Regions from separate parts of the Stenotrophomonas sp. 24(2023) genome, predicted to be linked through region 2. Evidence: riboswitches for the same ligand, from Rfam matches in the RefSeq annotation. Region 2 holds a riboswitch; the other holds the start of a gene.
What was found. Region 2 has a riboswitch for thiamine pyrophosphate ahead of Q9R17_RS09090 (TonB-dependent siderophore receptor). Riboswitches for the same ligand answer to the same signal wherever they lie in the genome.

Region 1 (3,442 bases), 1.0 Mb from region 2:
CGACGGCCGAATCATCCGGTCCCGGTCGAGGGGCATCCACGCGCGGTGGGGATCTACCGCTCGCTGGAAACGGGGCGGGGCGAGTAGTTGCGACCGCCTGTTGTAGATCCACGCCATGCGTGGATGCGCTGTGTCCGACGGCCGAATCATCCGGTCCCGGTCGAGGGGCATCCACACGTGGCGTGGATCTACAGGAAGACGGTCGTCAGCCTCAATCGCGTTCCTGCGCCCGCGCGGCTTCGGCACGGGTGTCGGCCTGTGCGGCCTGCTCGCGCTCGATCCACGCTTCGATCATGTGCCGCGCCCGCTGCGCGCGTCGCCGCTCGCGGGCGTATTCGAAATCCAGCACCCGGTACAGCGACACGATCACCAGCACCATCAGCAGCGCAAACGGCAAGGCGGCAATGGTGATCACGCCCTGCAGCGCCTCCAGGCCACCGGCCATCAGCAGCACCGCCGCGATCAATGCCACGGCCACGCCCCAGGTCAGCTTGCGCGACATCGGCGGATCGCCGGCCTCGTCGGTGGACATGCTGGCCAGTACCAGTACCGCCGAGTCGGCCGAGGTCACGAAGAAGATCATCAGCAGCACCAGTGCGATGGCCGACAGCACCAGCGAACCGGGCAGGCTGTTGAACAGGGTGAACAGCACCGTTTCATAGCCATTGCCCAGGGCCTGCAGCAGGTCCACATGGCCGAACAGCTGCGACCACAGGGCGGTGCCACCGAACACCGAGAACCACAGGAAGCCGAGCAGGGTCGGTGCCAGCACCACGCCGACCACGAACTCGCGCACGCTGCGGCCACGTGAGACGCGCGCGATGAACGCGCCCACGAACGGTGCCCAGGCGATCCACCAGGCCCAATAGAAGATGGTCCAGTCCGCCACCCACGTGCTGCCGGAGAACGGCGACATGCGCAGGCTCATCGTCACCAGCTGGTTCAGGTAGGAGCCCAGCGTGGTGGTGAAGGTATCGAAGATGAAGCCGGTCGGGCCCAGTACCAGCACCGCCGCGGCCAGCAGCGCCGCCAGCGCCAGGTTGAAGTTGGACAGCCACTTGATGCCGCGCTCCACGCCGCTGCTGGTGGACAGCATGTACAGCACGAAGGCCACCGCGATGATGGTCATCTGCACCGGCAGGCTGGCCGGAATGCCGAACACGCGGTGCAGGCCGGCAGCGATCTGGATGGTGCCGAAACCCAGCGTGGTCGCAACACCGATGGCGGTGGCCACCACGGCGGCGATGTTGACCGCCTGCCCGAAAACACCCCGATGGTGGCGGCCGATCACCGGCTGCAGCATGTCGCTGACCAGCCCACGGCCGTTGCGGTTGTACTGGAACCAGGCCATCGCCAGCCCGATCAGCGCGTAGATCGCCCACGGGTGCAGGCCCCAGTGGAAGAACGCGTAGCGCATCGAGGCGCGCGCAGCATCCATGCTCTCCGGCGGCAGGCCTTCCGGTGGCTTGAGGAAGTGCGAGATCGGCTCGGCCGCGCCCCAGAACACCAGGCCGATGCCCATGCCGGCGGCGAACAGCATCGACAGCCAGCTGGCGCGCGAGAAATCCGGCTCGGCGTCTTCGCCGCCGATGCGCAGGTTGCCGAAGCGGCCGAAGGCCAGGTACAGCAGGAAGGTGAGGGTGAGGAACACCACCAGCAGGTACATCCAGCCGGCACCACGGATGACGTGGGCCAGAGCGGCCTGGACGATGTCGTTGAACGGGCCGGGTGCGACGCCGGCGATCAGCACCAGCAGGGCCACCAACGCGATGGAAATACGGAACACCATGAAGGAGCGTCTCCGATCAAGGGATTGAGGGGAGCGAGCCAGAGAGCTTGCATCGAGGGGCCGGCGGCATGCAGCACGAACCGGGCAGGGGCCGCAGTGGCGGCGGAGAAGACACCGGTCGCAATGACACCGGGCGCGGGCACGTTACTGAATGCGACGTCATGGTTCTGTTAATGCGCACCGTCTTTTCCCGCGCGGGAAGGCCTGACCCAGCTGCCGCATCTATGCTCTAATGCCCGCCAAGAAGCGGGGGTACCGGGCCAGTGGCCACGGTTGAGACAGTCCCTTGGAACCTGATCCGGTTCATACCGGCGTAGGGAAGCTTTGCAGTGCAGGCCGTGCGTGGACACCGCCCAGGAACCGTCCTGGCACCGTCCGCGCGCGCCGGCAGTGCGCCGCCGCTTCGTCCCTGACCTTCCTGGACGATGCCCGATGAACGCACAGCTCTCCGCCCTGCAGCAACAGGCCCAGCAACTCTCCGAATCGGTGACCCGGCCCATTCCCGGTTCGCGCAAGATCCACGTGCCCGGCTCGCGCCCGGACCTGCAGGTGCCGATGCGTGAAATCGTGCTGTCCCGCACGCCGACGCTGTTCGGCGGCGAGGAGAACGCGCCGGTCACGGTGTATGACACCTCCGGTCCCTACACCGATCCGGACGCGCGCATCGACCTGTCCGCCGGCCTGCCGGCATTGCGCCGCCCATGGGTCGAAGAACGCGGTGACACCGAAGCACTGGCCGGCCTGAGTTCAGCCTTCGGCCGTACGCGCGAGCACGACCCGAAGCTGGACGCGGTGCGCTTCCCGGCGCGCGTGCAGCCGCGCCGCGCCCGTGCCGGCGCCAACGTCACCCAGATGCACTACGCACGGCGCGGCATCATCACCCCGGAAATGGAATTCGTTGCCATCCGCGAAAACCAGCGGCTGGAGGCCATCGCCGATGCGGGCCTGCTGGCACAGCACCCCGGGCAGTCCTTCGGTGCGGCCATCCCGAAGATCATCACGCCCGAATTCGTGCGCGATGAAATCGCACGTGGCCGCGCCGTGCTGCCCAACAACATCAACCATCCGGAAAGCGAGCCGATGATCATCGGCCGCAACTTCCTCACCAAGATCAACGCCAACATCGGCAACAGCGCGGTGTCCTCGGGCATCGCCGAGGAAGTGGAAAAGCTGGTGTGGGCCATCCGCTGGGGCGGCGACACGGTGATGGACCTGTCCACCGGCAAGCACATCCATGAAACGCGCGAATGGATCATCCGCAATTCGCCGGTGGCCATCGGCACCGTGCCGATCTACCAGGCCCTGGAAAAGGTCGATGGGCGTGCCGAGGAACTGACCTGGGAGATCTTCCGCGACACGCTCATCGAGCAGGCCGAGCAGGGCGTGGACTACTTCACCATCCATGCCGGCGTGCTGCTGCGCTATGTGCCGCTGACCGCCAAGCGGGTGACCGGCATCGTTTCGCGCGGTGGCTCGATCCTGGCCAAGTGGTGCCTGGCCCATCACAGGGAAAACTTCCTGTACACGCATTTCGAAGAGATCTGCGAGATCATGAAGGCCTACGACGTGACCTTCTCGCTGGGCGATGGCCTGCGCCCGGGCTGCATTGCCGATGCCAACGACGCGGCACAGTTCGGCGAACTGGAGACGCTG
Region 2 (3,442 bases):
GCCGTGTCTTCATCAAGCGCCACCACCAGCGGGTGCGCAGCGTGCAGACGCTGGGCGAAGAGCATCGCTTCATCGCCCACCTCGGCGCACAGGGCCTGCCAGTGGTGCGGGTGCTGCACGACGCGCATGGCGCCAGCGCCGTGGCCCACGGCGAATGGACCTACGAACTGCATGCGCTGGGCGAAGGCCACGACGTCTACCGCGATGCCCATTCGTGGACGCTGGTGGGCGACGTGGCGCAGGCACGCGAAGCCGGCCGCATGCTGGCCCGGCTACACCAGGCCGCTGCGGGCTACGACGCGCCACAGCGCACGACGCACATCCTGGTGGCGCGTGATGCGCTGATCCGCAGCGCCGACCCGCTGGCCCTGCTCGCCGCCAGCCTGCCCGCGCGCCCCGGCCTGGCCCGCTATCTGGCGCGCCAGCCCTGGCAGCAGCAGCTGCAGCGCACGGTGCTGCCCTGGCATGCCGCACTGGGTACACGCCTGCAGGCCGAACCCACGCTGTGGGCGCACAACGACTGGCACGTCTCCAACCTGCTGTGGCGACAGGACGGCGCAGTGCCCCAGGTGCAGACGGTGTTTGATTTCGGCCTGGCCTCGCCCACCAGCGCGCTGTTCGACCTGGCCACGGCCATCGAGCGCAACGCCATTGCCTGGCTGGAACTGGAGCGTGGCGATCAGGCCGTGCGCACGGACATTGCGCTGGCACTGGTCGAGGGCTACCAGCAGGTGCTGCCGCTGGCGCCGGAACGCGTGGCCCTACTGGCCGACCTGTTGCCGGTGGTCCATTTCGACTTCGCACTGTCCGAAGTGGAGTACTTCGAGGGCGTCACCGGCTCGACCGCCAATGCCGACGTGGCCTACCACACCTTCCTGCTGGGCCATGCGCAGTGGTTCGCGGGGGAGATCGGGCAGCGGCTGCTGGCCGCGCTGCGCGGGGCTGGCTGAACGCTTCAGAGGAGCATCCACGCATGGCGTGGATCTACGGGATGGGCGTTCATCCGCGCAGGGTGTGGATCTACAGGCCGCCGGCCGCCGGGGTGCGGCTCGCAAATCCGTACCATTTGTAGTGAAATGGTCACCGAAGCGGGGGTGCCTGGGTCTGCCAGGCTGAGAGAGTCCCTTGGAACCTGATCCGGTTTGCACCGGCGTAGGGAGCTTTGAGCAGTGGGCACACCGCCACCCCGGCCACGCCGGGCCGGTGCACGTTCGCGCCGTCGCTTCGTCTCCTTCTGCCTGATGACGAACCGAATGAACCGCTGCCTGCGTCCCTCCCTGCTTACCCTGGCCCTGTGCGTGGCCCTGCCCGCCCATGCCGATGCCCCCGCCGATGCCGGCGAACGCTCGCCGACCGATCTGGCGGCCGTGCGCGTGCAGGCCCGGCAGGACGGCAACCGTGCGGCGCAGTCCGGCAGCTTCGGCGGCGGCGACTGGAAGAACACGCCGGCATCGGTGAACGTGCTCGACCGCGCGCAGCTGGACACGCTGCAGGTGCGCACGCTGTCCGAGCTGGCCCGCAGCGATGCATCGCTGGGCGACAGCTACGCGCCGGTGGGCTACTACCAGAACATCGCCATCCGTGGCTTCGCGCTGGATACCGCCACCGGCTACCGCTTCAACGGCCTGTCCATGGCCGGCGAGCAGCGCCTGGCGCTGGAAAACCTCCAGCAGGTGGAGATCCTCAAGGGCGAAGCCGGCCTGGCCGCCGGCGTGATGGCCCCGGGCGGCATCATCAACTACGTGGGCAAGCGCCCGGCCGAGGTCCGCACCGTCACCCTGGGCACCGACTCGGAAGGCTCGCGCTACACCGCCGTGGACGTCGGCCATTGGCTGACCCCGCGCTTCGGCCTGCGCCTGAATGCCGCCTGGGAAGACACCCACGCCTACGTCGATCACGCCGATGGCCGCCGCAATTTCTACTCGCTGGCGGCCGACTGGCTGATCAGCGAGCACGGCAAGCTGGAAGTGGATGCCAACTACCAGACCAGCGCGCAGCGCTCGGTATCCGGCTACCAGCTGCTGGGCGGGGTGGCCCTGCCGCACGGCGTGGACCGCTCGCTGATGCTCGGCCACCAGCCCTGGCAGGCACCGGTCAGCATCGCCAGCAGCAACATCACCGCCGCCCATACCTACGATTTCAACGCGGACTGGCAGTCGCGCGTGGCCGTCGGCCACAGCCGTTCGGTCATCGATGACAACGTGGCCTTCGCCTATGGCTGCTTCTACGCCGCGCAGTGCGCCGATGGCAGCGTGCCGGGCAATTACTTCGCCCCCAACGGCGACTACGACATCTACGACTACCGCAGCCCGGACGACACCCGCCGCAATCTGGAAGCGCGCGCCGAACTCCGTGGCCACTTCAGCACCGGCCGCATCGGCCACCAGCTGACCCTGGGCCTGGACAGCTTCCAGCGCACCGTGGACAAGCGCCGCAACGTCAACGAGTACGTCGGTACCGCCAACATCCACGATGCCGACATTCCGGTGTTCGCGCCTTCGCCGCTGCAGCCGGGCGATGCGGTGCGGCGCCTGGACAGCCGCCAGAGGGCCGCCTTCGTGCTGGACCGCATCAGCATCGGTGATGACTGGCAGTGGCTGGCCGGTGGCCGTTTCGTGCGCCTGGACGAGCGGGCCTACGACAAGCGCGGTGCACTGGAACGCCGTGACCGCCTGTCGCGCTTCCTGCCGCAGACCGCCCTGGTGTGGAAGGCCACCGGCGCGCTCAGTGCCTACGCCAGCTACGTACGGGGCATCGCGCTCGGCCAGGAAGCCCCGTTCTGGACCAGCAATGCCGGCGATTTCCTGCCGGCGGTGGAGTCGCGCCAGCTCGAAGCAGGCGTGAAGTTCGCCGCCACCGATGCACTGGACCTGGGCGCGGCGCTGTTCCGCATCCGCCAGCCCTACCAGTACGCCATGCCCGATGGCAGCGCCGCCGGCTACAGCTTCGTCGAGGCCGGCCAGCAGACCCACACCGGGCTGGAACTGAGCGCCAACGGCCAGCTGACCGAGCGCCTGCACCTCAATGCCAGCGCCAGCGTGCTGCAGGCGCGCGTGCATGACACCGGCACGCCCACCTACGAAGGGCACCAGCTGATCAACGTGCCCAAGGCCCGTGCCTCGGTACACCTGGATTACCAGCTGCCGTTCGTGCCGACCCTGGCCGTCACCGGTGGCTGGCGCTATGCCGCGGCCAATGTGGCCACCGCCGATGGCCGCGTGCGTGCGCCGGCCTACCACGTGGTCGACCTGGGTCTGCGCCTGCAGCAGCAGCTGCGCGGCCAGCCGGTCACCTGGAACCTGTCGGTGGACAACGTGTTCAACCGCTTCTACTGGCGCGATACCGGCAGCAGCTCCGGTGACTACTACCTGTTCCCCGGTGCGCCGCGGCAGGCGCGCCTGTCGGTGACCTTCGCGCTATGAGCAGCGCCGTGCTCGAGTGG

Region 1: linked by a shared signal. The riboswitch ahead of thiC (phosphomethylpyrimidine synthase ThiC) and the one ahead of Q9R17_RS09090 (TonB-dependent siderophore receptor) in region 2 are both predicted to bind thiamine pyrophosphate.

The regions. Positions count from the first base shown of each region.
Region 1 covers NZ_CP133160.1:1,065,526-1,068,967, reverse strand. The annotation lists gene Q9R17_RS04740 (BCCT family transporter) at 212-1,789, opposite strand; TPP riboswitch at 2,028-2,127, shown strand; gene thiC (phosphomethylpyrimidine synthase ThiC) at 2,222-3,442, shown strand, end outside.
Region 2 covers NZ_CP133160.1:2,065,996-2,069,437, reverse strand. The annotation lists gene Q9R17_RS09095 (phosphotransferase) at 1-950, shown strand, start outside; TPP riboswitch at 1,081-1,176, shown strand; gene Q9R17_RS09090 (TonB-dependent siderophore receptor) at 1,254-3,422, shown strand; gene pnuC (nicotinamide riboside transporter PnuC) at 3,419-3,442, shown strand, end outside.